4 regions of the Streptomyces sp. NPDC051776 genome follow, and region 2 is predicted to be linked to each of the others. Evidence: riboswitches for the same ligand, from Rfam matches in the RefSeq annotation. Region 2 holds a riboswitch; each other region holds the start of a gene.
The links. A riboswitch is a leader RNA that binds a small molecule or an ion and turns the genes downstream of it on or off. The one in region 2 is predicted to bind cyclic di-AMP.
Positions count from the first base shown of each region.

Region 1: linked by a shared signal. The riboswitch ahead of AB0M26_RS09785 (M23 family metallopeptidase) and the one ahead of AB0M26_RS17590 (NlpC/P60 family protein) in region 2 are both predicted to bind cyclic di-AMP.
Region 3: linked by a shared signal. The riboswitch ahead of AB0M26_RS11530 (NlpC/P60 family protein) and the one ahead of AB0M26_RS17590 (NlpC/P60 family protein) in region 2 are both predicted to bind cyclic di-AMP.
Region 4: linked by a shared signal. The riboswitch ahead of AB0M26_RS01650 (transglycosylase family protein) and the one ahead of AB0M26_RS17590 (NlpC/P60 family protein) in region 2 are both predicted to bind cyclic di-AMP.

Region 1 is NZ_JBFAYQ010000009.1:32-7,147, forward strand. It holds partial or broken gene AB0M26_RS09780 (insulinase family protein) at 1-699, shown strand, start outside; cyclic di-AMP (ydaO/yuaA leader) riboswitch at 946-1,142, shown strand; gene AB0M26_RS09785 (M23 family metallopeptidase) at 1,158-1,934, shown strand; gene AB0M26_RS09790 (GntR family transcriptional regulator) at 2,064-2,825, shown strand; gene AB0M26_RS09795 (HPr family phosphocarrier protein) at 3,000-3,281, opposite strand; gene AB0M26_RS09800 (GNAT family N-acetyltransferase) at 3,399-6,251, shown strand; gene AB0M26_RS09805 (DUF5998 family protein) at 6,342-6,935, shown strand; gene AB0M26_RS09810 (nucleotide pyrophosphatase/phosphodiesterase family protein) at 6,935-7,116, shown strand, end outside.
Region 2 is NZ_JBFAYQ010000020.1:84,865-91,980, forward strand. It holds gene AB0M26_RS17580 (ATP-dependent Clp protease proteolytic subunit) at 1-6, shown strand, start outside; gene AB0M26_RS17585 (hypothetical protein) at 12-320, shown strand; cyclic di-AMP (ydaO/yuaA leader) riboswitch at 624-820, shown strand; partial or broken gene AB0M26_RS17590 (NlpC/P60 family protein) at 823-942, shown strand; partial or broken gene AB0M26_RS17595 (NlpC/P60 family protein) at 1,339-1,680, shown strand; gene AB0M26_RS17600 (ATP-binding protein) at 2,012-2,440, opposite strand; gene AB0M26_RS17605 (helix-turn-helix transcriptional regulator) at 2,707-3,630, shown strand; gene AB0M26_RS17610 (DUF397 domain-containing protein) at 3,575-3,874, shown strand; gene AB0M26_RS17615 (8-amino-7-oxononanoate synthase) at 3,917-5,059, opposite strand; gene bioB (biotin synthase BioB) at 5,234-6,487, shown strand; gene AB0M26_RS17625 (adenosylmethionine--8-amino-7-oxononanoate transaminase) at 6,480-7,116, shown strand, end outside.
Region 3 is NZ_JBFAYQ010000011.1:17,537-24,652, reverse strand. It holds gene AB0M26_RS11535 (hypothetical protein) at 1-51, shown strand, start outside; gene AB0M26_RS11530 (NlpC/P60 family protein) at 167-1,285, opposite strand; cyclic di-AMP (ydaO/yuaA leader) riboswitch at 1,293-1,453, opposite strand; gene pcrA (DNA helicase PcrA) at 1,712-4,210, shown strand; gene AB0M26_RS11520 (M23 family metallopeptidase) at 4,378-6,126, opposite strand; gene AB0M26_RS11515 (alpha/beta fold hydrolase) at 6,516-7,116, opposite strand, start outside.
Region 4 is NZ_JBFAYQ010000001.1:370,327-377,442, reverse strand. It holds gene AB0M26_RS01680 (hypothetical protein) at 1-374, shown strand, start outside; gene AB0M26_RS01675 (hypothetical protein) at 381-725, shown strand; gene AB0M26_RS01670 (Ppx/GppA phosphatase family protein) at 775-1,728, opposite strand; gene AB0M26_RS01665 (DUF501 domain-containing protein) at 1,725-2,336, opposite strand; gene AB0M26_RS01660 (septum formation initiator family protein) at 2,443-2,916, opposite strand; gene eno (phosphopyruvate hydratase) at 3,045-4,331, opposite strand; gene AB0M26_RS01650 (transglycosylase family protein) at 4,569-5,219, opposite strand; cyclic di-AMP (ydaO/yuaA leader) riboswitch at 5,222-5,430, opposite strand; gene AB0M26_RS01645 (transglycosylase family protein) at 5,647-6,549, opposite strand; gene AB0M26_RS01640 (cytochrome P450) at 6,665-7,116, opposite strand, start outside.

The DNA.
Region 1 (7,116 bases), on a different contig from region 2:
CTCGGCGCCTGGACCGGCAACACCGCCGCGCCTCGGCCCGCCTCCCCGGCGACCGCCGACGACACCGGCCGGGTCGTCATCGTGGACCGCCCCGGCGCGGTGCAGACCCAGCTCCTGATCGGCCGCATCGGATCCGACCGGCACGACCGTGTGTGGCCCGCGCAGGTCATCGGTGTCTACTGCCTCGGCGGTACGCTCACCTCCCGGCTCGACCGGGTGCTGCGCGAGGAAAAGGGTTACACCTACGGCGTGCGGGCGTTCGGCCAGGTGCTGCGCTCGGCGCCCGACGGCACGGGCACCTCGCTGCTGGCCATCAGCGGCTCGGTGGACACCGCCTCGACCGGCCCGGCGCTGGAGGACACCTGGAAGGTGCTGCGCACTCTCGCCGCGGAGGGCCTGACGGACGCGGAGCGGGACACCGCCGTGCAGAACCTCGTCGGTGTCGCCCCGCTCAAGTACGAGACGGCGGCGGCTGTCGCCGGCACCTTCGCCGATCAGGTCGAGCAGCACCTCCCGGACGACTACCAGGCGCAGTTGTACGCCCAGCTCGCCGACACCGGTACGGTCGAGGCGACCGCGGCGGCCGTCAGCGCCTTCCCGTCGGACCGCCTGGTGACGATCCTCGTCGGTGACGCCTCCGCCATCGAGGAGCCCGTGCGGGCCCTGGGCATCGGCGAGGTGAAGGTGGTCAGCGGCTGACATCGCGACGCCGGAGGAGACGGCTGACGTGCCGTCAGGCCCTACGGCGTCCCCCGACGTACGGCACCGGTACCCCGGAGTCCATTGTGACTCCGGGGTACTGCTGTATGTCCGGTTTGTTATTGAGTCTGCCGTTTCCTTTGTGGTGTCGGCTACAAAGACCCTGATTTCTTTGGCGATTGACAGTTGTCCCGTTTAGCGTCGGTCCGGCTGTCCGGCCGGTACACGTGCCGCACCCGCGGCTCCGGGCAGTCATCGCCGAGTCCCCGTACGGCGCGAGCCAGGGGAGCCGGGGACCCACCCTGCCCGCCGCGCGCCGCACCGGCGCGGGAGGGCGCACGCAGTCCCCTGGGGTGAATCGGGCGCCTCCCGTTGAGGGGCCCGTAGGAGACCTTCCTGCTCCGAACCCGTCAGCTAACCCGGTAGGCGAGAAGGAAGGAAAGGAGCACCGCCGCCGCATGGCGTCGTTCACCCGAGTTACCGGGAAGCACCGTCACCGCCGCCCCAGTCGCCTCGCCCGTTCCGGCGCGAACCTTGCGGGCATCGCCACCCTCGCCACCACCGGGATCGTGACCTCGCTGGCCGCCGGCCCCGCGTCCGCCGCGTCGCCCGGCAAGGTGCCCGAGGCCGAACAGACCGGTCTGCGCCAGGCAATCGTCATCGACGACTCCCTCGCCCGCACCGTCGACGCCCAGGCCGAGGCGCAGCAGGCCGCGGCCGATGTCGCCGCGGCCCGTGCCAAGGCCGAGGCCGCCGCGAAGAAGCGGGCGGCCGAGGTGAAGGCCGCGAAGAAGCGCGCGGCGCGCGAGGCCGAGCGCAAGCGTCTCAACGCGTTCGTCCCGCCCGTCGAGAACAGCTACATCTCCACCTCGTACGGAGCCTCGGGCGGCGCCTGGTCCTCCGGCAGCCACACCGGCGTCGACTTCCACGCCTCGTCGGGGACGACCGTGCGCTCGGTGGGCGCGGGCACCGTCGTCGAGGCCGGCTGGGGCGGCAGCTACGGCAACAACGTCGTGATCAAGATGAAGGACGGCACGTACACGCAGTACGGCCACCTCTCCGCGATCCACGTCTCCGTCGGCGACAGCGTCGCCCCGGGCGCGAAGATCGGCCTCTCGGGCAGCACCGGGAACACCACCGGCCCGCACCTGCACTTCGAGGCCCGTACATCCCCCGACTACGGCTCCGACATCGATCCGGTGGCCTATCTCCGCTCGCACGGAGTGAGTCTGTGAGCCGCTGACGGGTTTCCCTCCTGCCGCGCCCGCAGGCGGCAGGAGGGAAGGGGCCGTCCGAAGGCCAAAAGATATCCATGTCCGGGCCCGCCCGATAGAAATTCCTCCACCGTGGCATACAGTTCTTGAATGAACGCGGTCGAACGTGTTTCCCGGGAATTGCAGCGGAGGTCCGGCCATGCGGGATCGGGTGTGAACGGCGGGGGTCCGGAGGCCGGTCGCATTCCGGCGCGCGCGGTGTGCCAGGCGATCCGTGACGACATCGTCTCCGGTGTCCATCCCCCCGGCAGCAGGCTGACCGAGGAGGTCCTCGCCCGGCGCTACGGCGTCTCCCGCGTCCCCGTCCGCGAGGCCCTGCGCACCCTGGAATCCGAGGGGTTCGTGACCACCCGCAGACACGCAGGGGCATGCGTCGCCGAGCCCTCCGAACAGGAGGCCGCCGATCTGCTGGACATCCACGCGCTGCTGGAGCCGCTGGGCGCCGCCCGTGCCGCACAGCGGCGTACGGAAGCCCATCTCAAGGTGTTGCGCGGCCTGGTACGGCTCGGTCAGGAGCGGGCGCAGGGCGGGCAGGTGGCGGATCTGCGGTCCCTTGGCGGCTGGTTCCACGAGACGCTTGCCCAGGCCTCGGGCAGCCCCAGTCTCGCGGCGCTGCTCACCCAGGTCCGCCGCAAGATCGCGTGGATGTACGCGCCCGCGCCGGTGGGTGCCGCGGACTCCTGGGGAGAGCACGCGGCGATCACGGACGCGGTGGCACGGGGCGACGCGGACCGCGCCCGTTCCCTCATGGCGGTGCACACCGAGCGCTCGCTCGCGATCCACCGCATGCGCCGCCCGGTCCGTGTGAGTTCTTCGAAACATGGTGTCAACACCATGGGCGCACGGAATTAACAGGACTGCCGTATACAGAATGCGGGAAATTCTGCGCGGAATTCGGAAACAGGCGGCGGGAGAGTAAGAAGCAGAAGAAAGAACGGCGGTGACCGAATTGGTCCGCCGCGGTTTTCCGTACCGGTGGGCCCTCGAACGCGCTCGTATTTCCGGGGAGGTTCCGGGCGGCGCCGTTCAGACGGTCTCCGGAAGCTCCTCCAGCCCTTCGGAGACGAGCTTCGCCAGGCGGTCGAGCGGGACGTCGGCGCCGTCGGCGTCGGAAGCGAGCACGATCTCGTCGCCACCCTTCGCGCCGAGCCCCAGCACCGCCAGCATCGAGGCGGCGTTGACCGGGTTGCCGTCGGCCTTGGCGATCGTCACGGGAACACCCGCCGCCGTCGCCGCTCGGACGAAGATCGAAGCGGGCCGGGCATGCAGTCCCTCGGCCCAGCCGACGGTGACGCGGCGCTCAACCATGGTGTTGCCCTTCCGGTCGTGTCAGGAAATCCGACGGCGTTGTCTAGACCAGCTCTCGCACAGTCTCTCATGGCCCGCGGAGTGCCCCGCTCCGGCCCTCGCCCGTACGCTGGCCCCATGGGGACGACGCCGGAACACGCCTACCCGGCCCACTGGGAAGCAGACGTCGTGCTGCGCGACGGGGGCACCGCGCAGATCCGGCCCATCACCCCCGACGACGCTCAGCGGCTGGTCAGCTTCTACGAGCAGGTCTCGGACGAGTCGAAGTACTACCGCTTCTTCGCACCGTACCCCCGGCTCTCCGATCGCGACGTCCACCGCTTCACGCACCACGACTACGTCGACCGGGTCGGCCTGGCGGCCATCGTCGGCGGAGAATTCATCGCCACCGTGCGCTACGACCGCATCGACGCCGACGGCCGGCCCGCCTCTTCCCACCCGTCGCCCACCACCCCCTCGGGCGGACGCTTCGCGACCGCGCCCGATGTCGCCGACGAGGCCGAGGTCGCCTTCCTCGTCCAGGACGCGCACCAGGGCAGAGGCGTCGCCTCGGCCCTTCTCGAACACATCGCCGCGGTCGCCCGCGAGCGCGGCATCCGCCGCTTCGCCGCCGAAGTGCTGCCCGCCAACACCAAGATGATCAAGGTGTTCACGGACGCCGGGTACACCCAGCAGCGCAGCTTCGAGGACGGGGTGGTGCGCCTGGAGTTCGATCTCGAACCCACCGACCGGTCCCTGGCCGTCCAGCGCGGCCGCGAGCAGCGTGCCGAGGCCCGCTCCGTCAAGCGGCTGCTCGCCCCGCGCTCGGTCGCCGTCATCGGCACCAGCCGCCGTCCCGGCGGTGTGGGCCGCCAGGTGCTGCGCAATCTGGTCGAGGGGGGCTTCACCGGGCGCATCCACGCCGTCAACCACGCGTTCCCCGACGGCGAGACCACGCTGCGCGCCCCCGAACTCGGCGAATCCGGGGTCCCCGCCCGCCGCTTCGTGCACGAGATCGACGAGCCGGTCGACCTCGCGGTCGTGGCCGTACCGGCGCAGGCCGTCCCCGCCGTCGTCGCCGACTGCGGCGAGCACGGGGTCCAGGGGCTGGTGGTGCTGGCTTCCGGCTATGCGGAGAGCGGCCCCGGAGGACGCGAGCTCCAGCGCGAACTCGTCCGGCAGGCCCGCTCGTTCGGCATGCGGATCATCGGGCCGAACGCCTTCGGCCTCCTCAACACCGCACCGGACGTACGGCTCAACGCCTCGCTCTCGCCCGAGCTTCCGGTTCCCGGCCGGCTCGGGCTCTTCACGCAATCCGGCGCCATCGGCATCGCGCTGCTCTCCGGGCTCCACCGGCGCGGCGCCGGACGGATCGGCCTGTCCAGCTTCGTCTCCGCGGGCAACCGCGCGGACGTCTCCGGCAACGACTTTCTGCAGTACTGGCACGACGACCCCGACACCGACGTCGTGCTCATGTACCTCGAATCCATCGGCAACCCGCGGAAGTTCACCCGCCTCGCCCGCCGCACCGCAGCCGTCAAGCCCGTCGTGGTGGTCAAGGGTGCCCGGCACACCGGCAGCGCCCCGACCGGGCACACCGTCCCCACCACCCGTATCCCCGACGCCACGGTGTCCGCGCTCCTGCGCCGGGCCGGGGTGATCCGCGTCGGCACCGTCACCGAGCTCGCCGACGCGGGGCTGCTGCTCGCCGGCCAGCCGCTGCCCGACGGCCCGCGCGTGGCCATCCTCGGCAACTCCGAATCCCTCGGACTGCTCACCTACGACGCTGCGCTGACCGAACGCCTGCGCCCGCTGCGCCCCCGGGACCTCACGACCGCCGCCACCCCCGAGACCTACCGCGCCGCGCTCGCCGCCGCGCTGGCCGACGACCTCTGCGACGCCGTCGTGGTGAACGCGATCCCCTGGGTCGGTGACGACACGTCGCCGGAGCCCGACCGCGCGGCGGAGGCCCGTGCGCTGGCCGCCGCGTTGCGAGAGGCGGTGGACCACAGCGGCGCCGCCAAGCCGGTGACCGTCGTCCATCTGGAGATCGAGGGCCTCACCGAGGCCCTCGCCGCCACCGGAATCCCCGTCTACCCCGCCGCCGAGCGCGCCGTACGCGCCTTGGCCGAGGCCGTCCGTTACGCGCAGTGGCGCCGGCAGGCCGCGGAACCGGGGCGGGTGCCGGAGTACGAGGACATCGAGGAGGCGGCCGCCGGCGCGGACATCGAGGGCCTGCTCGACGCCGCGGGGAACGGCGACACCCGGGCCGCCGACGAGCCGGGGAGCGGGCCCGTACCCCGCACCAGCCCGCTCGGTCCCGACGCCACGGCGCGCCTGCTCGCCCGCTACGGCATCGCCGTACGGCCCACGCTCCCCGCACCCGACGCGGACCAGGCCGCTCGCGCCGCGGAGCTGCTCGGCTATCCCGTCGCCCTCAAGACGACCGCACCCCACCTCCGCCACCGCGCGGACCTCGGCGGCGTCCGCCTCGACCTCACGAGCGAGTCCGAGCTGCGCCGCGCCCACCAGGAGTTCACCGAGCACCTCGGCAAGGCCGACGAGCTGCGGCCCGTCGTGCAGGCCATGGCGCCGCGGGGCGTGGACACCGTCGTACGGGCCGCGATCGATCCCGCGGCCGGCGCGGTCCTCTCCTTCGGGCTGGCCGGTGCCCCGTCCGAACTGCTCGGTGACACCGCGCACCGGCTCATCCCCGTCACGGACCGTGACGCGGCCGAACTGATCCGCTCCATCAGGACCGCGCCGCTCCTCTTCGGCTGGCGCGGCTCGCAACCGGTCGACACCGGCGCCCTGGAGGAACTGCTGCTGCGTGTCTCGCGCCTCGTGGACGACCATCCCGAGGTCGTCCATGTCGAGCTGGAGCCGGTCGTCGTGGCCCCGCAGGGGCTCACCGTCCTCGGCGCCTCGGTGCGCCTGGCCCCAAGCCCCGCTCCGGCGGACCCGGGGCCCCGCCGCCTCCCGGCGTACTGAGCGCCGCGCGCACCGGTCCGGCCGGGAACCGCCGCGGGTCGATGCCGATGGGGAGTTTCGAGGGGCCGCGGGCCCCGTAGGATGGGCGGCATGGCGAAGACCGGTACGACGACCCAGGGTCTGCGCGCGGCCATCGAGCGCAGCGGCTACTACCCGGCCCTCGTGGCCGAGGCGGTGGAGGCCGCCGTGGGCGGTGAGCCGGTCGCGTCCTACCTGGTCCACCAGGAGACGACCTTCGACGCGAACGAGGTCCGCCGTCACGTCACCGTGCTCGTCCTCACGGGCACCCGCTTCATCGTCAGCCACACCGACGAACAGGCGGCCGACGGCTCGTCCCCGTCCCCCTACGCCACGACCTCCACGGAGTCCGTGAAGCTGGAGCGGATCTCCTCGGTCGTGGTCAGCCGGGTGGTCGCCAACCCCGAGTCGTACACACCGGGCACGCTCCCACGCGAGGTCGTCCTCACCATCGGCTGGGGCGCCGTCAACCGCCTCGACCTCGAGCCCGCGGCCTGCGGCGACCCCAACTGCGAGGCGGACCACGGCTACACCGGTTCCTCCACGGCTGACGACCTGTCACTCCGCGTCAGTGAAGCGGGTGACGGCCCCGACTCCGTCCGGCAGACCCTCGCCTTCGCGCAGGCGCTCTCCGAGGCCACCGTGGCCCCCTCGACCGGTCGCTGATGATCCAGCCCGCCACCGCAGACTCCGGCCGGCACGAGCCCGCGCTCCTCGATCCGCGCAGCGCCCCGCTGCCGGCCTACGGCACGGGGTCGCTCGCCGATCTGCTGCCGGCCGTGGCCGCGGGCCAAGGCGTACCGGGTCTGACCGCGGACCTCGGCCTCGAACCGGCAGACCGCGTCTG
Region 2 (7,116 bases):
AGGTGAACGGCGTGCTGCCGCCCGAACTGCCACCCCTGCCGGCCCTCACGCACGCCGAGAGCGATCTGGTGGACCGTTTCCTGGAGGTGCTCGACCTCGTGGGCCGCATCAACCCGGCCCGCTCCTCCGACACGTACGGCGGGCTGCGCGCCGCCCAGGCCCTGGTGGGCAGAGCGGCCGCGCTGCGGGACGCCCTGACCCTGATGCATGAGCGGGGGGAGAGTTCGATCCACGCGACGACGCTGGCGCGCGCACTGCGGGTGCTTGACGGCGAGCGGCGGGCGGCCCGGGTCACCCTCCCTCCGGCAGGGGAGAGTTGACGACCCGTCGCCCGGACCGGGGGGCTCGGTACGGCCGAACGTGTTCGCCCGATCGACGGACCGTCAGGTCCCGCATGACATTGATCGACTTGCGATCGGACCACGGGGTGAGACGCGCCCCACACCGCTCTCCCGCTGGTACGGAGCCTGCCGATGTGTCGGATACGGCGACGAGGAAACCCTTCCGACGGCTAAATGCGTCAAATGTGACTAAGGCAACAAGAGGTCGTTTCGATCGGAAATCTGCCGGTTGTTGCGTGACGATCCGTTAGACGACAAGCCCCTGCCACGGCGGTGGGGCGGTCCGCGCGGACGCCGAATCCTGCCGCCGCACGGACGTCCGGTCGACACCAGTGGATCGGCAGGAGTGGAGGACCCGAGCAGTCCGGGGCGCCGGGAGACCGGCCGCTCCTTGGGGTGAAGCCGCTTCGGCGGCCGGGCATTCTTCGCCTGCCCGAACCCGACAGGTCACCCTTCACAGGCGGCTGACGAAGGGGTGCGCATGACCGCGCATGCACAAGTCCCGTCCCTCCTCGGCCGGGCCGGCGCCGCATCGGCGCTCACCCTGGCAGCCGTCGGCGGCGCGCTTCTCACGCCGGGGTCCGCCACGAAGGCGTACGCAGTGCCGCCGCCCGGCCCGGACTCGTCCCAGATCCAGAGCGGAATGCTCGGGGCGCAAGCGTCCGGATTCGATCAGCGGATGCCCGACGGCGATCAGTTCGAGTTCATGGAGGACGAGCCGTCCTTCAGCGGACCTGCCGCCGGTAGACCACCGGAATCCCTGCCGGGTACGCCCGGCATCGGACTGGAGGGTGCACGCCCCTCCGCGGAACCGGGCCGGCCGAGCGCGCCGCAGACTCAGTACCACCCGCCCGAGAAGGAAGCGGCGAAGCCGGACCGCCCCGCGAAGCACGCGAAGCCGGACCGGCCCGCGAGGGACGGGAAGCCGGCCGCTGACCGCCCCAAGGCTCCCAAGGCCGAGAAGCCCGCCAAGCCGGGCCACGCGCAGCACCTCGGGTCCCGGGCCCTCCGGATCGCCAACTCCAAGCGCGGCGCTCCCTACCGCTACGGTGCCTCGGGCCCGGAGAGCTTCGACTGTTCGGGCCTGACCGTCTACGCGTACAAATCCGTGGGCAAGCAGCTGCCCCGGACCGCCTCGGCCCAGTACAACTCGACCCGCCGCGTTGCGGCAGCCGGCCGGCGCCCCGGCGATCTCGTCTTCTTCGGTGCCGGTCGCGGCGTCTACCACGTGGGCATCTACGCGGGCGACGGGAAGGTCGTGCACTCCCCCAAGGCCGGTTCGGTGGTGAGGGTCGATCCGATCTGGTCGAACGACGTCGCCTACGGCCGGGTGGACTGAGACTCCCTCACACGAGCCCGGCGGACGGAACGTTCGGCGGGAGCCCGGTCATCGGGCGGCTGCCCGGGCACGCGGCCCTGTACGTGCCCGGGCCGCGGCCCGGGCGGGCGCTTGCGGACCGGTCGCACACGGGCACCGTTCGGCACGGGCCGCTGTCACCGCCGGAGCCGGGCGGATCACGGAGCCGAGGACGCCCCGGAGCCGGGGACGCCCCGAGCCGGGCGGATCACGGAGCCGGGCGGATCACGGGCCGAAGAGGCTCGGAGCCAGCGCACCCAGGAGCCGGTCGCGCACGGCGTCGATCACACGCACAGGCACGTACGGCCGTCGGTCACGGAGCCGGGACCGGCCAGGGGAGGGCGATCCAGACGGTCTTGCCGCCCTCAGCCGTCGGCGTGACCGAGAGCTTGCCACCGGACTCGGCCGTGAGGCTTCGGATGATCACCATCCCCCGGCCGTTGTCCTGCTGGACGGCGGCGGGCAGCCGCCTCGGTCTTCGCGGGTGACTGTCCGTGACACCGATGCGCAGCTGCTCGTCGCGGTCGAGCTGGATGTCCACGGTGAAGGTGGGCGAAAGGCCGAGCGTGTGGACCACGGCGTTGGTGGCGAGTTCGGACACGATGAGCCGTACGGTGTCGGCGCACTCCGCGCTCTCCGGCAGACCCCACTCCGCGAGCACGGCGCTGACATACCGGCGGGCCGCCGTGACGGAGGCAGGGTCGCTCGGGTAGGTGATGGATGCTTCATGATGGTCTGCCATCGCGGACGCGGTCCCTTTCCCGCCGAGGCCGTGGTCCGACGCGTTGTACGCATACGGAAACGACGCCGGAGCCGCCCTCCGACGACTCCTTCGGCCAGACTGCCACCGATGCGCCCGGTGCGGGGTGCGATCCACCGGGATGTGCACATATCTGTCGCTCGATGCGGTGAACTCTGCGCCGGAAACCCGCATTTGGGCTCACACTGACGCACGGGCGGGTGCACGCTGCCGCCCGACAGCGGCGCTTGGAGGAGCGGGGGAGCCCCATGCAGTACGGTCCCGCGGTGCGCCGCCGCAAGCTCGGCGAGGAGCTGCGGCGCCAGCGCGACATCGCCGGTCTGACCAGCGGCGAAGCCGGTCGCCTCGCCGGGTGGCACCAGTCGAAGGTGAGCCGGATCGAGACCGGGCGCAGCGGTGTCAAGGCCGAGGACGTGACCCGGCTGCTCGATGTGTACGGGGTGACCGACCCCGAACTGCGGTCGCTGCTCGTGGCTCTCGCGAACTCCGACGCCAACGGCGGTCAGCGGGCGTGGTGGCACGCCTATCGCGAGCTTCTGCCGTCCGCCTACCGGGACTTCATCAGTCTGGAGGCGGAGGCCGTACGCGCCAGAACGCTGGAGACGCTGGTGGTGCCGGGACTGCTGCAGACGGCCCGCTACGCCCGCGCGGTGACGCGGGCCGCGCTCGGGGCGCTGCCTGCGCGGCGCATCGACGAGCTGGTGGACGTACGGATCGCTCGGCAGGACGTTCTGCGGGCGAACCCCCCGCTGGAGCTCCACGCGGTGCTGGACGAGGCGGTGTTGCGGCGGGAGGTCGAGTCTCCCGAAGTGATGGCCGAGCAGCTCGAACATCTGGTCACGGTCGGATCGCTGCCCCAAGTCCGGGTCCAGGTCCTGCCGTTCGCCCACGGCATGCACATCGGAGTCACCGGCCCTTTCGTTATTTTCTCATTCCCGCTCAGCGATGATCTAGATGTGGTCGTACTTGACCATTTGACAAGTAGTCTCTACCTCGAACGGAATGAGGATCTCAGGGCGTACAGCGAGGCATTCGACACGCTGAGGGGGCGCGCCCTCCCGTGTGACGAATCGTTGGCCTTCATCGCCGCGATCGGCGATTCCCTGAGGAGGCGCAATGCCCACCCCCCACGAACACCCCGTCCCCCACACCCCCTGTCCACCCTCCACTGACCGCCTGCCGGGCCTGAGTTGGCGGCGCAGCAGCCACAGCACCGGCATGAACAACTGCGTGGAGACTGCCGTCGTCGGCACAGCCGTCCCCACCGGATCCGCCGACGGCTCCGGCCGGTCCGGCCTCCGGGTGGCCGTGCGCGATTCGAAGGACACCGCGGGGCCCGCGCTCCTCTTCTCCCCCGCCGCCTGGGAGTTGTTCTTACGGGACGTGCGCGTGGGGCGGTTCGGCGGCCTGAGTTGACGACCCCCGCAACGGGCCGGTGCCCAGCTCCGGCACGATCCCTCAGGCCGCCGGTGCCGCCGCGGTGATCACCGCGACCGCGTCCGCGATCTGACCGTCGGTGAGGTCGGCGCGGGCGGTCAGCCGCAGCCGCGAGATGCCGTCGGGCACGGACGGGGGGCGGAAGCAGCCCACCACCAGCCCGGCGGCCCGGCAGTCGGCGGCCCAGCGGACCGCCGCGTCGGGAGAGGGAGCCCGTACGGAGACCACGGACGCGTCCGGCCGGGCAGCGGCCAGCCCCGCCCCCGTGAGCAGGCGGTACAGCTCGGAGGCGACCTCGCGGGCCCGCGTCGCACGCTCCGGCTCGCGGGCCAGCATCCGCAGGCTCGCGAGTGCGGCGCCCGCCGCGGCCGGGGCGAGCCCGGTGTCGAAGATGAAGGTCCTGGCCGTGTTCACCAGATGCTCGATGACACGCGCCGGCCCGAGGACGGCTCCGCCCTGGCTTCCCAGGGACTTCGACAGCGTGACCGTGGTGACGACGTCCGGCGCGCCCGCAAGTCCGGCCGCGTGCAGCGCGCCTCGCCCGCCCTCGCCCAGCACGCCCAGCCCGTGGGCGTCGTCGACGAGCAGCGCCGCGCCGCCCGTTCGGCAGGCGGCGGCCAGTTCCCGCAGTGGTGCGGCGTCGCCGTCGACGGAGAAGACCGAATCGGTGACGGCCAGGGCCCTCCCGTCGTGACCGTCCAGGGACTTGGCCACCGCCCCCGGATCGGAGTGCGGGACGACGGCGGTCTCGGCGCGGGAGAGCCGGCAGCCGTCGATGAGCGAGGCGTGGTTCGCCGCGTCGGAGACGACGAGCGTGTCCCGGCCGCTCAGCGCGGTGACGGCGGCGAGGTTGGCGGCGTAGCCCGAGGACAGGACGAGTGCGGCCTCGAATCCGCAGAAGGCCGCCAGCTCGCTCTCCAGCTCGGCGTGGAGTTCGGTGCTGCCGGTGACCAGACGCGAGCCGGTGGAGCCCGCCCCCCACCGCCGGGCGGCATGGGCGGCGGCGCTGGTGACCTCGGGGTGGCGGGAGAGGCCCAGATAGTCGTTGCTCGCCAGGTCGAGAAGCGGCGAGTCGGCGGCGCGCGGGCGCAGGGCGCGTACGAGCCCGGCACGGCGGCGCGCCTGCGCCTGCTCGTCGATCCAGTCGAACGGGTCGTGGGGCATCGGCCGTCCCTCGCGTCGGTCACAGGAGCCCGGGCGGTCCCGGAATTGGGCTGCGCCCCAAACCGTAATGGGCGGACGCGCTGGTCATGGTGTGGCGATACACACACCTCATTCGGGGCCTGTTGTGCGGTCCCTCCTTGGCCGGGAGCCGTGCCGTAGGCGAGGATCAGCGCCATGGAGCTGCTGAACACGCTGGTGGACAAGGGGCTGCGACGCGAGCTGCCCACCCGGGACGAGGCCCTGGCCGTACTGGCCACGTCGGACGACGACCTGCTCGATGTGGTGGCGGCCGCCGGGAAGGTGCGCCGCCAGTGGTTCGGGCGGCGGGTGAAGCTCAACTACCTCGTCAACCTCAAGTCCGGTCTGTGCCCGGAGGACTGCTCGTACTGTTCCCAGCGGCTCGGCTCGAAGGCCGAGATCCTCAAGTACACATGGCTGAAGCCGGACGAGGCGGCGGCCGCCGCGGGCGCAGGTGTCGCGGGCGGCGCCAAGCGCGTATGCCTGGTCGCCAGCGGACGCGGTCCGACCGACCGTGACGTGGACCGGGTCTCGAAGACCATCGAGGCCATCAAGGAGCAGAACGAGGGCATCGAGGTGTGCGCATGTCTGGGACTGCTCTCCGAGGGGCAGGCCGGCCGGCTGCGCGAGGCGGGCGCCGACGCGTACAACCACAACCTCAACACCTCTGAAGCCACATACGGGGACATCACGACCACCCACACCTACGCGGACCGCGTCTCGACCGTGCAGCAGGCCCAGGCCGCCGGGCTGTCCGCCTGCTCCGGGCTCATCGCCGGCATGGGCGAGACGGACGAGGACCTGGTGGACGTGGTCTTCTCGCTGCGCGAGCTGGACCCGGACTCGGTGCCGGTGAACTTCCTCATCCCCTTCGACGGCACGCCGCTGGCGAAGGAGTGGAACCTCACCCCGCAGAGGGCGCTGCGCATCCTGGCGATGGTCCGGTTCGTCTGCCCGGACGTCGAGGTACGGCTCGCGGGCGGGCGCGAAGTGCACCTGCGCTCGCTCCAGCCGCTGGCACTGCACCTCGTCAACTCGATCTTCCTCGGCGACTATCTGACGAGTGAGGGCCAGGCGGGCAAGGCCGATCTCGAGATGATCGCGGACGCGGGCTTCGAGGTGGAGGGCGCTGGTACGACCACGCTTCCCCGGCACCGGGCGGAGGCTCTGGCCGAATCCCTGGCGGCGGTCGGTGGCGGATGCGGTTCGCACGGCGGAGGCGGCGGCTGCGGGCCGTGCGGCGACAGTGGCGGGACGGAGACGCCCGAGCAGGCGCCCGGGCACGCACCAGAGTCGGCATCCGGGCATGCACCAGAGCCGGCACCCGCGGCAGCGGCCGGAGCGGCCCGTACGGACCTGGTGACGGTGCGCCGTCGTGGCGCGGGCACTGACCTCGCCCCCAATGCCTGACCGCCTCGCGGGAGCGGCGCCGTCGGGGGGTGCGGACGCGGTGCCTGCGAACGTGCCCGCCCCCCGGACGCTGACCACCGGCGAGGTGCTCGCCCTCGACCGGCAGCACGTGTGGCACCCGTACGGTCCGATGCCCGGGCGTCAGGAGCCGCTCGTCATCGCGTCGGCGTCGGGCGTACGACTGCGGCTGGCCGAACCGGCGGAGGGCCACACCGAACTCGTCGACGGCATGGCCTCGTGGTGGTCGGCGATCCACGGCTACAACCACCCAGTCCTCAACGAGGCCGCGCAGGCACAGCTCGGCCGGATGAGCCATGTGATGTTCGGCGGTCTCACGCACGAGCCCGCCGTCCGGCTCGCCGCCCGACTCGTGGAGATCACGCCCGAACCGCTGCAGCACGTCTTCCTTGCCGACTCCGGCTCGGTGTCCGTCGAGGTCGCGGTCAAGATGTGCCTGCAGTACTGGCGGTCGGCCGGACGGCCCGGCAAGCAGCGGCTGCTGACCTGGCGCGGCGGCTATCACGGCGACACCTGGCAGCCGATGGCCGTGTGCGACCCGGACGGCGGGATGCACCGGCTCTGGTCCGGTGTCCTGCCGCAACAGATCTTCGCCGACGCACCTCCAGCCG
Region 3 (7,116 bases), on a different contig from region 2:
GTCGGCCTGCTCACCCTGGCCAACATCTTCATCGCCGTTCTCTGGACCTGACGCGCAGCCGCGCGCCCTCCCCGCCCCGGGCCGCCCTCCAGCGCCGGATTGGTCCCGGCCCTCCGACGGGTGCCCCGCTTGGCGAGAGCACCGGCCGGAGGGCACGGGCGGCTTGTCACGCGGGCCGGACGCTGCCGTAGATCGGCATGTACGTGATGGCCTCGGTGCGGACGTTCGCACCCGGCTTCGGCGCGTGGATCATCTGCCCGTCGCCGATGTAGATGCCGACGTGGCTGATGTCGTCGTAGAAGAAGACGAGGTCCCCCCGCTGCAGATCCTCGGTCGCCACGCGCTGGCCGACCTTCACCTGGTCCCAGGTGGTGCGCGGCAGCGAGACCCCGGCGGCCTTCCAGGCGCCCTGGGTCAGTCCCGAGCAGTCGAAGGAATTCGGACCCGTCGCCCCCCACACGTACGGCTTGCCTATCTGCGCACGCGCGAAGGCGACCGCCTTCTCGGCCTTGACCGCGTAGGAGCCGGAGCTCTCGGACGAATCCGAGCCCTGCTCGGCCTCCTCCTGGCGCCGCTTCTCGGCCTGCTGCCGGGCCAGTTCCTCCGCCTTGCGCTGGGCCTCGGCCTTCTTTCTTCGCTCGATCGCCGCCAGCCGGGCCTTCTCCTCGGCCGTCAGCTTCGACAGCAGCTCACGCGCGTCCGCGAGCTTGCGCTGCACCGACTCCTTGGTGGTGCGGAGCTGCTTCTGCGATTCGGCCAGGCCCGCCAGGCTCTCCGTGGCCTCGGCCCGCTTCTTCGCCGCGGCCCGCTGCTGGGTTTGGAAGTCGTCGACCGCCTGCTTCTGCCGCCCGGTCATACGGGACATCAGGTGGTCCTGGTCGAAGTAGCTCTGCGGGTCGTCCGCGAGCAGCATCGTGGCCGTGGGGGCCATGCCGCCGTTGCGGTACTGGGTGGCCGCGAAGCTGCCGAGCAGCCGCCGCGCCTCGTTCAGCTTCTCCGTGCGCTCGGCGACGTCGTCGAGCAGCCGGTCGACTCTGGAGCGCTGCTGGTCGGTGCGCTCCTGGGCCTGGTTGTACTTCTGCGTGGCGCTGCCGGCCTGCCGGTAGAGCTCGTCCACCTTCTTCTGGACTTCCTCAATGCTCTGCTTCGGCTCGCCCGGAGCGGCCTGCGCACTCTGTGACAGCAGGCTGACCCCTGCGAGAGCCGCGGTCGTCAGCCCCACCGCCGCCCGGCCCGAGCCGGGTGACGCAAGGCCACGTGTCCGCAGTTTGCGGTGCGACGCCAAGGCGCGCGTCTCCTTCCGTTGACCGCTTACCGGGTTAGCTGTCGGGTTCGGGCGGACGGAAGGCTGCCCTACGGCTCCGCGCCGACGGACTGCAAATGCACGTGCGCGGGCCGATTCACCCCGGTGGGACGTGTGGGTCCCCGGCTCCGGATACCGCGGGAACGTCGGTCGGACATCCGCCGGGCAGCGCCGGATTCAGCGGAGGCTGCCCGTGCCGACGCGGGTCGTCGACGGGGGTTTCGGGCCGCCTGAGCGAGCACGGTAGCCAACGTCTGGGGCACCTGTGAAGGCTGATGTTCGATATGCCCGAAACCTTTTCGTGACCAATCCGGAGCGCGATCGTTTGGAACCGGATCGGGCCCTCGTACGTCCGAGGACCGGGAACCGGCGTGGGCTGTCGGTCGGGCGGCCTAGACTCGGGGAGCGATGAGCAGCCTCTTTGACGACAACTTCCTGGCGGGTCTCCAGCACCGCGGTCCGGGCCCCTCCGCCCACACGGGACACCCCGGACGCCACGGTGAGGAGCACCCGCCCCCGCCGCCCGAGGAGGGGGGAGCCGAGGAGATCCCCGCCGATCTCTTCGGCGGGCGCTTCGACGCCTCCGCGGAGGAGGAGGCCCGCGAGCGGTACTACCGCAACGGCGCGCACCGCCCCGTCGTGGACCCCGAAGCGCTGCTCGAGGGGCTGAACGAGCAGCAGCGTTCGGCCGTCGTCCACAGCGGCTCCCCGCTGCTCATCGTCGCCGGGGCCGGCTCGGGCAAGACCCGGGTGCTCACCCACCGCATCGCATATCTGCTGGGGGCCCGGCGGGTGCACCCGGGCCAGATCCTCGCGATCACCTTCACCAACAAGGCCGCGGGCGAGATGAAGGAGCGCGTGGAGCAACTCGTCGGCCCGCGCGCCAAGGCGATGTGGGTGTCCACCTTCCACAGCGCATGCGTCCGCATCCTCCGCCGCGAGAGCAAGAAGCTCGGCTTCACCTCCAGCTTCTCGATCTACGACGTGGCCGACTCCAAGCGCCTGATGTCGCTGGTCAGCCGCGACCTGGACCTCGACCCGAAGCGCTATCCGCCGAAGTCCTTCAGCGCGAAGATCTCCAACCTCAAGAACGAGCTCATCGACGAGGAGGACTTCGCGGGTCAGGCCTCCGACCACTTCGAGAAGACCCTCGCCGAGGCATACACGCTGTACCAGTCGCGACTGCGCGAGGCCAACGCGCTGGACTTCGACGACATCATCATGACCACCGTCCATCTGCTCCAGGCGTTCCCCGATGTCGCCGAGCACTACCGGCGGCGCTTCCGTCATGTGCTGGTGGACGAGTACCAGGACACCAACCACGCGCAGTACATGCTGGTGCGCGAGCTGGTGGGCACCGAGGAGACCGCGCCCGAGGACGGCGTGGGCGAGCTGTGCGTCGTCGGCGACGCAGACCAGTCGATCTACGCCTTCCGCGGCGCCACGATCCGCAACATCCTCCAGTTCGAAGAGGACTACCCCGACGCCACGACCATCCTGCTGGAGCAGAACTACCGCTCCACGCAGACGATCCTGTCCGCCGCGAACGCGGTCATCGAGCGCAACGCCGACCGCCGCCCCAAGAACCTCTGGACGGAGGCCGGGGCCGGTTCGGCCATCACCGGCTATGTCGCCGACACCGAGCACGACGAGGCGCAGTTCGTCGCCGACGAGATAGACCGTCTGACGGACGAGGGCGAGGCCAAGGCGGGGGACGTCGCCGTCTTCTACCGCACCAACGCCCAGTCCCGTGTCTTCGAGGAGATCTTCATCCGGGTCGGCCTGCCGTACAAGGTCGTCGGCGGCGTCCGCTTCTACGAGCGCCGAGAGGTCCGCGACGTCCTCGCCTATCTGCGGGTGCTCGCCAACCCCGAGGACACCGTGCCGCTGCGCCGGATCCTCAACGTCCCCAAGCGCGGCATCGGCGAGCGCGCGGAGGCGATGATCGAGGCGCTCGCGCTGCGCCAGAAGATCTCCTTCGCCCAGGCGCTGCGGCGGGTGGACGAGGCATACGGCATGGCCGCGCGCTCGGCCAACGCCGTCAAGCGGTTCAACACCCTGATGGAAGAGCTGCGGACGATCACCGAGTCCGGCGCCGGCCCCGCGACGATCCTGGAAGCCGTCCTGGAGCGCACCGGCTATCTGGCCGAACTCCAGGCGTCCACCGATCCCCAGGACGAGACACGGATCGAGAACCTCCAGGAACTCGCCGCCGTGGCGCTGGAGTTCGAACAGGAGCGCACCGAGGAGAACCCGGGCACCCTCGCCGAATTCCTCGAACAGGTCGCCCTGGTCGCCGACTCCGACCAGATCCCCGACGAGGACGAGGGCGAGGAGGGCACGGGCGTCATCACCCTGATGACCCTGCACACCGCCAAGGGCCTGGAGTTCCCCGTCGTCTTCCTGACGGGCATGGAGGACGGCGTCTTCCCGCACATGCGCGCCCTCGGCGACACCAAGGAACTGGAGGAGGAGCGGCGCCTGGCGTACGTCGGGATCACGCGTGCGCGGGAGCGGCTGTATCTGACACGCTCGACGATGCGCAGCGCGTGGGGCCAGCCGTCGTTCAACCCGCCGTCCCGCTTCCTGGAGGAGATCCCCCCGACGTACGTGGAGTGGCGCCGTACGGGCGGGACCACGCCCTCGGCCTCGGCGGCGGCCGGGGTGGGCGGCGCGCTGTCGGCCTCGCGCTCCCGGTCCGGGCCGAGCGGCTTCGCCACGCGCAGGGCGACGGACCGGCCGGTGATCTCGCTGGCGGTCGGCGACCGTGTCACGCACGACCAGTTCGGCCTGGGGACCGTGATGTCGGTGGCGGGCAGCGGGCACGACGCGAAGGCGACGATCGACTTCGGCGACGAGAAGCCGAAGGTTCTGCTGCTGCGGTACGCGCCGGTGGAGAAGCTCTGAGTCCCTCCGGTCGGTGGAGGCCCACAGGGGGCGAGGTTCCTTGGGAGGACGAGCCGCGGGGGCGGCGCCGCATACGTCCGGGGCCGTGTCCGTACACCCGCGTCGGTGGAGCCGAGTGGCCGGGAGTGCGAGGGGCCGAGGGCCGTGGAGCGAAGACCCCGGGTCTGTCAGGTGGGGTCGAGGCCCTGGCTGCGCAGCCAGGGCAGCGGGTCGACGGCGGAGCCGCCGCCGGGATGGACCTCGAAGTGCAGATGCGGGCCAGTGGAGTTGCCGGAGTTGCCCGAATAGGCGATCACGGTTCCCGCCTTCACCGTGCCGGAGCGGATCTTGGTGCTGCTGAGGTGGCAGTACCAGGTCTCGGTGCCGTCAGGGGCGGTGACTATGGCCATGTTGCCGTAGGAGGCGTCCCACTGGGTGCGCACGGTGCCGTCGGTGGCGGTCTTGACCGGGGTGCCGTAGCTCACCGGGAAGTCGATGCCGGTGTGCACGGACATCCAGTTGATGCCCGCCTGGCCGTAGTACGCGCTGATGCCGTCCTGCTCGACGGGGAGCGCGAACTTCGGTCGGAGCGCCTCCTTGCGCGCTGCCTCCGCCTCCTTGCGCTTCTTCTCCTCGAGCCGGCGCTGCTTGAGGTCGAGACGCTCCTGGGTGCGGCTGGCGCGGTCGGCGAAGTCATCGGCGTCCGCGGTGAGGGTCGCGAGCTGGCTGTCGAGCTTGCTGTTGACCGCCGCCGGCTTCACGGACGACGGGTCCGGCGCCGCCTGCGTGGTCTCTGCCCCGTCGGTGCCGCCGCTGACCGACGCCGCGGCGATCCCGGCGACGCCCATCACTGCTACGGACGGGACGGCGACGGTGAGCAACGCGGAGCGGCGGGCGGGCGTGCGCCGCCGGCCGCGGGCGGCGGGGGTGCGGCGCTGCACAGGAACGGTGGCGACGCCGTGGCCGCCCTGGATCCCGTCGGCAGCGTGCCCGGCCCGGGGATCGTGCGCGCTTGCGGGCCCTCCGTCGGTGTCCGCGGAGGCGTCGTCGAAGTCGGCCTCATCGTGGCCGGTTTCGGGTGACTCGTACCTCTGCTCGTCCAACGTCTCGAAAACGGCGGTCCGTTCCGCCTCACCGTCCTGCGGAGCCGTGTCGTACGACTCGTGGACGGCGTAGGGCGCTCCGGCATAGGGCTCCTCGGCGGCCGCAGCGAAGGCGGAGGTGTCCCAGGTGCCGGTGTGGGCCGTGGTGTCCCACTGCGTGGCGTCGTACTGGCCGGGGTCCTGCGTGAGGTCCTGCTGCGTGAAGTCCTGCTGGGTGAAGTCGTGCTGGGTGAAGTTGTGCTGCGAGAGGTCCTGCTGGGCGAACTCCTGCGCACCGAAGTCGTAGGAGCCGGTTGCCCAGGCGCCGGTGTCCTGGCCCGGTTCGGGCGCATGGCCCTGGTCGGCCACGTGGCCCTGCTCGGTGGCGTGGAGGGCGTCGGCGCTCGCGTCGAAGGACTCGACGGTCGCGGGGCCGCTCTGGTGCGGAATGGTGCTGCCGCCCCACGCGGAAGTGTCGTAACTGCCGGTCTCGTGCGGCGTGCCCCCATAGGCCCCGTACGTGTCGTAACCACCCATCGACATGCCACACTGCGAGGTGTCGTACTGGCCCGAGTCGTAGGTACTCGTCTCGAAGGCGCCAGTGGTGTACGCGTCGTTGCCGTGCGAGCTGTTGCCGTGCGAGCCGTTGCCGTACGAGCCGGGCAGCGCGCCGAAGAGCGGGTCACTGTCGTCGTAGGCGGCGGTCAGGCTGTCGAAGGTACCGGTGGAATATCCGTCGTACCCGGCATGGCCGTTGAAGGCCCCTTGCTGGTCGTACGAGACGTAGTGCCCGTACGAGGCGTCGGGAGCATGGGCGGTCGGGGCGGAGTTGCCCGACGGGTGACGGTCGTTCACCACCAACTTCTCTTTCGCCTCGACAGCAGGAGCCGGGGGTCTGGGGACTCCCCAGGGCGGTGCAGTGCGGTGACTGTACCCGGCGGTATGCGGCGCCGACAATCTTCGGCAGGTTTCCGCTTCCCAAGGAACGGGCATTTGGCCGCCTTTCGGCAGTCTGCGTACCGGAGCTTGGCCGGACGTTCGAATGTCGTTCGACGTCGTGCCATGCGGAGCGCTGCCCGGGTGCGGCGGATGAAGGGGATGCGCGGACGGCTGGGGGCAACCTTCTTGTCCGGCCTGTCCGTTGCGTCCCTGCCAGTGCGCAGGCCCTTCGGCTCAGCGAACCGGCCGGAGGGTTCGAGGCGGGGTACGTGACGGTGGCGTGACGGAGCGGGCGGGCCGGCCCGTCAGGCGACGGAGGCCGCCTCCGATGCGCCGCCGCCCGAGGCCGCGGCGTCCAGGGCCTCCCGAATGCCTGCCGCGACGGCGCCGTGCACGGGCAGTGCGAGATGTCCGATGCCGCTGACCTGCACGTTCTCGGCGATGAGGTCCGGGTGGTGGACCTGTGCCGTCTCCAGCGGCGCCATGAGCTGGTCCAGATCGCTCCAGAAGCTCACGAAGTGCGTGGCGCATCCGGCTGCGGGCCGGGCCAGTTCCTCGATCACATCGGAGTCCGGTCGCATCTGGCGCACGATCGGGTGCGCGGACAGCAGAGGAACGGCCCGGGTGCCGGAGTGCGGTGTGCCCAGCGTGACCAGGGTGCGGACGCGGACGTCCCCGCCGAGGCGCTGGACGTAGTAGCGCGCGATCAGCCCGCCGAGGCTGTGTCCGACCACATCGACCTTGGCGTGGCCGGTGCGCTCGCAGACCTCCTCGATGTGCTTGCCGAGCAGGGCGGCCGCGGCCCGGATGTCGCAACTCAACGGCGAGTAGTTGAGTGCTTCAACATGATCCCAGCCGTGCTGGCGCAGGGAACGGCGGAGGAGGACGAAGACGGAGCGGTTGTCG
Region 4 (7,116 bases), on a different contig from region 2:
AAGCGGTCGAGAGCGTCGGAAAGGGCGCCGGCAAGACCGTCGAGGACGTCGGGGAGACCGCCCAGGACGTCGGAAAGAGCGCCGGCAAGACGGTCGAGGACGTCGGCGAAACCGCGGGCAAGACCGTCGAGGACGCCGGCGAAAACACGGGCAAGACCGTCGAGGACGCCGGCGAAAGCGCGGGCAGGTCCGCGGAAGGCGCTGCCGGGGAAGCCGTCGAAGGGGCCAGGAAGACCACGCGCGGCGGCACGGAGCGCAGCAGGGGCGAACGCGGCAGAGGCGAACGCGGCGGTGCCGAGCGCGGCAGCGGCGGGACCCGCCGCCCGGCCCGCCGACGGGAAGGCGAGCGCAGATCCGGCGGCCGGCCGCCCTGAAACGAGGTGTCCGTCGACCCCGCCACCGATCTCCACGACATCGAGTTGCGCACCCTCGTGTCGGCGGACCGGCTGCGCTTCCGGGCCCCACCGCGAACGGACGTCCGGTTCACCGGCGCCACGGGCCGGGACGCGATGTCCCGTGCGCGCCGCAGCAACCTCCCCGAACCCGTGCAGACAGGGGAGGCCTACCGGGATGTCCGCGTCGCGTACGTGCTGGCGAATCGGCTCTGCACCGCGGAGAACAACACCGCGGAGAACAACACCGCCCAGAACAACACCGCAGAGGCCCGCGCCGCGGAGGCCCGCACCGCTGAGGCGGCCGAGGAGGGTGGCGGAGCGGTCGGCTAGCCGCCGCGTCCGCGGCGCCGCACCTCCCCGCCCGCGCGCCCGCCGTGTCTCAGGCGAGGCTCCAGGCGATGCCGTCCAGGATGTCGTGCTCGCTGACGACGACCTCCCGCGCTCCCGTCCGTTCCATGATCGCGAGCAGCACCATGGCGCCCGAGGCGATCACATCCACCCTGCCCGGGTGCATCACGGGGATCGCGGCCCGCTCGTCGTGCGTCGACGACAGGAGGTCGGCGGTGATCTCCCGGACCCGGTCCACGGAGACCCGCGCGTGGTGGATCGCCTCCGAGTCGTACGCCGGTAGGCCGAGAGCGATGCCCGCGACCGTGGTGACCGACCCTGCGAGCCCCACGAGCGTACGGGCCTCGGCCAGCGGCACGCTCTCCTCGGCGAGGTCCAGAGCCGCGTCGATGTCCGCCCTTATGGCGTCGGCCTGGGCGGGCTCCGGAGGATCGGTGACCCGCCCGTCCTGTACGAGGTGACGCTCCGTCATGCGGACGCAGCCGATGTCGACGGAGCGTGCCGCCCGTACGTGATCGTCGCCGACCACGAACTCCGTCGAGCCGCCGCCGATGTCGACGACGAGATACGGCTTCTGGAAGCGCTTCGCGCCCTCTTCCGGGCCCGACAGCTCCTTGGTGGCGCCGGTGAAGGAGAACTCCGCTTCCTGGTCACCGCTGATCACCTCGGGCTCCACGCCCAGGATGTCCACCACGCCGCGCACGAACTCCTCGCGGTTCTCGGCATCGCGCGAGGCGGAGGTGGCGACGAACCGCGTGCGCCGGGCGCCGAGTTCGCGGATCACCTCCGCGTACTCGCGGCATGCGGTGAAGGTGCGCTCCAGGGCCTCCGGCGCGAGCCGGCCCGTACGGTCCACGCCCTGGCCGAGGCGCACGATCGTCATCCGCCGGTCCAGCTCCTTCAACTCACCGGTGGCCGGATCGGCGTCGGCGACCAGCAGGCGAATGGAGTTCGTACCGCAGTCGACAGCGGCGACCCGCGTCATGCGCCGTCCTCCTTGTACTCCTGCGCGTCCGCATCCTGCTCCTGCGCGTCCGCGTGCTGCTCCCGGGTTTCCGCGTCCTGCTCCTGGCCGCCCGGCGGGCAGGACACGCACGGTCCCTTGCGCCACCACTCCGGCAGCAACGCGAGGGCCTCGTCCCCCAGCGGATTGACGCCCGGACCCGCTGCCAGGGAGTGGGCGACCAGGACGTGCAGGCACTTCACGCGGTCCGGCATGCCGCCCGCGCTCGGGAAGCCCTCCAGCACCTCGACGGCGTCGCGGCGCCGGATGTAGTCCTCGTGCGCGGCACGGTACGCGGCCGCCAGCTCCGGGTCCTCCCCGAGGCGGGCGCTCATGTCCTTCATCACGCCCTCCGCCTCCAGCGTGCCGATGGCGGAGGCCGCGCGCGGGCAGGTCAGGTAGTAGAGCGTCGGGAAGGGCGTGCCGTCCTCCAGGCGCGGCGCGGTCTCCACCACGTCGGGCAGCCCGCACGGGCAGCGGTGCGCGACGGCGCGCAGACCGCGCGGCACACGGCCCAGTTGCTCGCCGATCGCCTTGATGTCGGCGTCGGTCGGCGGGGTGGGGTCGGTCTGGGGAGGGGGCGTGTCCATGCCTGCGCAGATCTCTTCGGTCGGATAGGGAAGTCGGGTACCGGGACGTGCCCGGGACGGTGAGGGAACCGCGGTCAGTAGCGGGAGTCGACCCGGTCGACCGCCGTCAGTCGCGGGAGTCGACCCGGTCGACGCCCTCCCAGAGGTTGCTGTACCAGGCGCGGTCGGCCATGCCCTGGCCCCGCGGCCTGCTGCTGTCGTACGAGCCGCCGCCGACCACGGTGTAGCCGGTCTCGCCGGGCTTGAGGAAGTGCAGATGCTCGCGGGCCTGCCGCTCGACGTACGCCGGGTCCTGCCAGCGCGCCTTCTCGTCGCGCAGCTTCTCCACGGCCCTGCGCGCCTGCTCGGCCTCGCGCTGCTGCTCGGCGATCTCCGAACGCTGGGAGACCCACTGCCGCATCGGGTAGGCCAGGGCGACGACGAGCGAGCAGACGACCAGCGCGAGGAGCGCGGCCCGGCCGGTCAGCCGGCTGCGCCGGGGGGCTCTGCGGGCCTGGGCCCGGTAGACCCGGGCGGCGGCCTGTTCGCCGAGCGCCTTGAGTCTGGTCGCGGTGGAGAACCGCTCCCGGTCCGCGCCCACGTCGCCTCCCTGCTGTCGGATACGGACGTCCCCGGCCACGGTACGGGACCGCAGCCGGGGACGGACGAAGGCCGGAGCAACCGGCCCGCGGGCTTCGTACCGCCCTCGGGACCGGTGCTCGTGCGCGGTCAGCCCTTGAAGCGCGGGAAGGCGCTGCGGCCGGCGTAGACCGCGGCGTCGTCGAGGATCTCCTCGATGCGCAGGAGCTGGTTGTACTTGGCGACGCGCTCGGAGCGGGCCGGGGCGCCGGTCTTGATCTGGCCGCAGTTGGTGGCGACGGCCAGGTCGGCGATGGTGACGTCCTCGGTCTCGCCGGAGCGGTGGGACATCATGCACTTGAAGCCGTTGCGCTGGGCGAGCTCGACGGCGTCGAGGGTCTCGGTCAGCGAACCGATCTGGTTGACCTTGACCAGCAGCGCGTTGGCGGTGTTGTTCTCGATACCGCGGGCGAGGCGCTCGGGGTTGGTGACGAACAGGTCGTCGCCGACGAGCTGGACCTTGTCACCGAGCTGCTCGGTGATGGTCTTCCAGCCGTCCCAGTCCTCCTCGTTCAGCGGGTCCTCGATGGAGACCAGCGGGTACGCGTCGACCAGTTCGGAGTAGTAGGAGGTCATCTCGGCGGCGGTACGGGTCTTGCCCTCGAACTCGTACACGCCGTCCTTGTAGAACTCGGTGGCGGCGACGTCCAGAGCGAGGGCGATGTCCTGACCGGGCTGGTACCCGGCCTTCTTGATCGCCTCGACGATCAGGTCCAGTGCCTCGCGGTTGGAGTCCAGGTTCGGGGCGAAGCCGCCCTCATCGCCGAGGCCCGTGGACAGGCCCCGCTCCTTCAGCACGGACTTCAGGGTGTGGTAGATCTCGGCGCCCCAGCGCAGCGCCTCGGAGAAGGACTCGGCGCCGATGGGCGCGATCATGAACTCCTGGATGTCCACGTTGGAGTCGGCGTGCGAGCCGCCGTTGAGGATGTTCATCATCGGGACCGGCAGCAGGTGCGCGTTCGGCCCGCCGAGGTAGCGGAAGAGCGGCAGGTCGGAGGCCTCGGAGGCGGCGTGCGCAACGGCCAGGGAGACACCGAGGATCGCGTTGGCGCCGAGGGAGGACTTGTCCGGGGTGGCATCCAGGTCGAACATCGCCTGGTCGATCAGCCGCTGCTCGGTGGCGTCGTAGCCGACCAGCTCCGGGCCGATCTGCTCGATGACGGCGAGCACGGCCTTCTCCACGCCCTTGCCGCCGTAGCGGCTCTTGTCACCGTCGCGGAGCTCGAGGGCCTCGAACGCTCCGGTGGAGGCACCGGAGGGAACGGCGGCACGACCGGTGCTGCCGTCGTCGAGGCCGACCTCGACCTCGACCGTGGGGTTGCCTCGCGAGTCGAGGATCTCGCGGGCTACGACGACGTCGATGGACGGCACGAGCATCTCCTTCTGGGATCTGACGCTGGGACGCGGGACTCGGTGAGCCCGTCGCTCGAGGACTCGGTGAGTCCGTCTCTGCGGCATGAGCCTAACCGCCCTCGGATCCTCGGCCGTTCTCTGCCCGCCCCCCGAGACGAAAAGGCCCCCAAAGGCCCGTAAAGGGGATCTTTGGGGGCCGTGGATCCGCCTGCGGTCCCGGCCGGCCCGGCCGACCCTGGGCGGGCCGGGCCGGTCACCGGGTCAGCTCAGGTGGAGACGCTGGCCGGGAAGGATCAGATCGGCCCGCTCGACGGTGTCCTTGTTCAGCTCGTAGAGCTTCTTCCAGCCGCCCTCGACGCCTTCTGCCTCGGCGATCGAGCCGAGGGTGTCACCGGGCTTGACCTCGTACGCGCCGTCGCCCTTCTTGACGGGCGTACCGGCCGGGCCTCCGCGATCGCTGCGGTCGGCGCGCGCCTCGGCACCCCCTGCGGAGGAGCGGGCGGTGTCCACGCCGGCATCCGCGCCGCCTGTGGTCAGGCCGCCGGCGCCTGCGCAGGACCAGGCACCGGGCCCCTGCAGGTCGAGCAACCTCTCGGCGGTGGCGATCTGCTGGTCCTTGGTGGCCAGGTCGGCGCGGCGTGCGTACCGGTGACCACCCGCGGCGGACCAGCTCGACGCCGAGAACTGCAGCCCGCCGTAGTAGCCGTTGCCGGTGTTGATGTGCCAGTTGCCGCCGGACTCGCACTGGGCGACCTTCTCCCAGGTTCCGACGGAGGCCGCGTTCGCCGAGTCGGCGCCGAAGAGCGGTACGGCGACCGCGGTGCCGGCGACACCGGCGAGGGCTGCGATACGGGCCATGGTGGATGGGCGGCGGTGCGCGCCCCGGGTGCCCTTGTTGCCGGAAAGCAGCATGAACATCTCCTCACCGACGCCTGCGAGGTGAGCTGTCGGGTTCGGGCTGTGAGCGGCCCGGCCCGGTGCTCGCGCACCGGGTCTTCACCCCTAGCCGTCCGGTCCTCTGTCGCGGTCCGTCCGGCACTTACCTTGGGTCCCCCGCTCCTGCCTCCGGCGCTCGCGCGTCGACTGTCCTCCGGCCACCGGCAGGATTCGGCGTGATGGTCGGCGGCGCCCGCCGTGTGGCGAGCGGTTCGACGGTAAGCACACAAGTCCCACCGGTTCAAAAACCGACATCCAGCACCAGGAGGCCCTGATTTTCCCTCTGTTGCCCTTATCCGTGCAGGTCGGGACAGGTGCGGGCGCATCAGGCGGGCGCAATAGGCGCGTTGGGCCGATGAGATGCTTCTCTCAGTCGCCGCACACTGGGGCACAGGTGCGCGAACTAGCCCTTCGATCCCCTGAGATCAAGCTTCTGACCAGGGAGAATAAGGTCCGGGTCGCTGCCGACCACGGACTCGTTGGCCTCGTACAACGCGGGCCAACCACCCGCGAGCGAGTGCTTTTCGGCGATTTCCGACAGACTGTCACCCGGTCGGACGGTGTAGTCGCCCCTCTGTCCCGCGCGGGCGGAGTCGCCGCGGGAGGCGTGACGGCCGCTCTCGCGCCCCTCACCCTCGCCCGTTCCGCGGTCCGTGCCACTCCCGGCTTCCTCGTCCGCGGGAGCGCCGCGGTGCTTGCCGGTGACGGAACCGCCGGAGGGAGCGGCCGATTCGGAGCCGCCGGGCTCCTGCTCGTAACCCCCGGACGGCGCGCCGTACCCCGTACGGTCCTCCGTGTCCTGGTCGCGCGGATCGGACCCCGAGGTCCCGGGCTCGGCGGAATCCGGGCCGGCCACGGGGGACTCGCCGGGCAGCAGGGTCCCGATCGGCCGCGACAGATCGATGCCGGGGTCGATGTCAGGGGCCTCGCCGTCGTCGGTGAGGCCGGCGTCGAGCGCGCACTGCGGCCACGCCTGGGGCCCCTTGGCGGCGAGGATCTTCTCGGCGACGGCTATCTGCTGGGAACGGCTGGCGAGGTCGGCCCGTGGCGCGTAGTCGCGGCCGCCGAACTCCTCCCAGGTGTCCTGGGTGACCTGCAGCCCGCCGAAGTAGCCATTGCCCGTGTCGGCGCTCCACAGACCGCCGCTCTCGCACTGAGCGACCCGGTCCCAGGTCTCGGTGTCCGCGGCCTGCGCACCGCCCGCCGCCAGCAGCGGCAGGGCGATCGCCGAACCCGTCACGCCAGCCGTGACGAAGATGGCCGGGGCTTGACGAGGACGGCGGTGCCGGCCGGTCGCGGAACGCATGCGGAGCCTTTCGAGCGACGGTGAAGCGGAGTGCGGCATGAAAGTAGCGAGGCCGAACCGCCGTCACAAGTCGATGTAGTGGAGATCACGCGAAGATCACATAGTTGAAACCGACTCAGTTTTGGGAGGGGATGAACTCCACCGGAAGCGTGCGCAATCCACGCATGATGAGCCCTCCGCGCCATCGCAAATCGGTAGGTTCCGCCGCGAGTCGCACGTCGGGAAGACGCCGGAAAAGCGTGGCGAGTGCGGTCTGCGCCTCCAGCCGGGCGAGCGGAGCACCCAAACAGTAGTGAATTCCGTGTCCGTAGCCGAGGTGCTGGTTGTCGCGGCGGGCGAGGTCGAGCGTGTCCGGGTCGGTGAAGCGGGCGGGATCCCGGTCGGCGGCGGCGAGGACGACGAGGACGGGGTCTCCGGTGGCGACGCGCTGCCCGCCGATGACGACAGGCTCGGTCGCGAACCGCCAGGTGGCGATCTCCACCGGACCGTCGTAGCGCAGCAGTTCCTCGACGGCGCTCGCGAGCAGTGCCTCGTCGCCCCCTACGAGGGCCCGATTGAGCAGTTCCC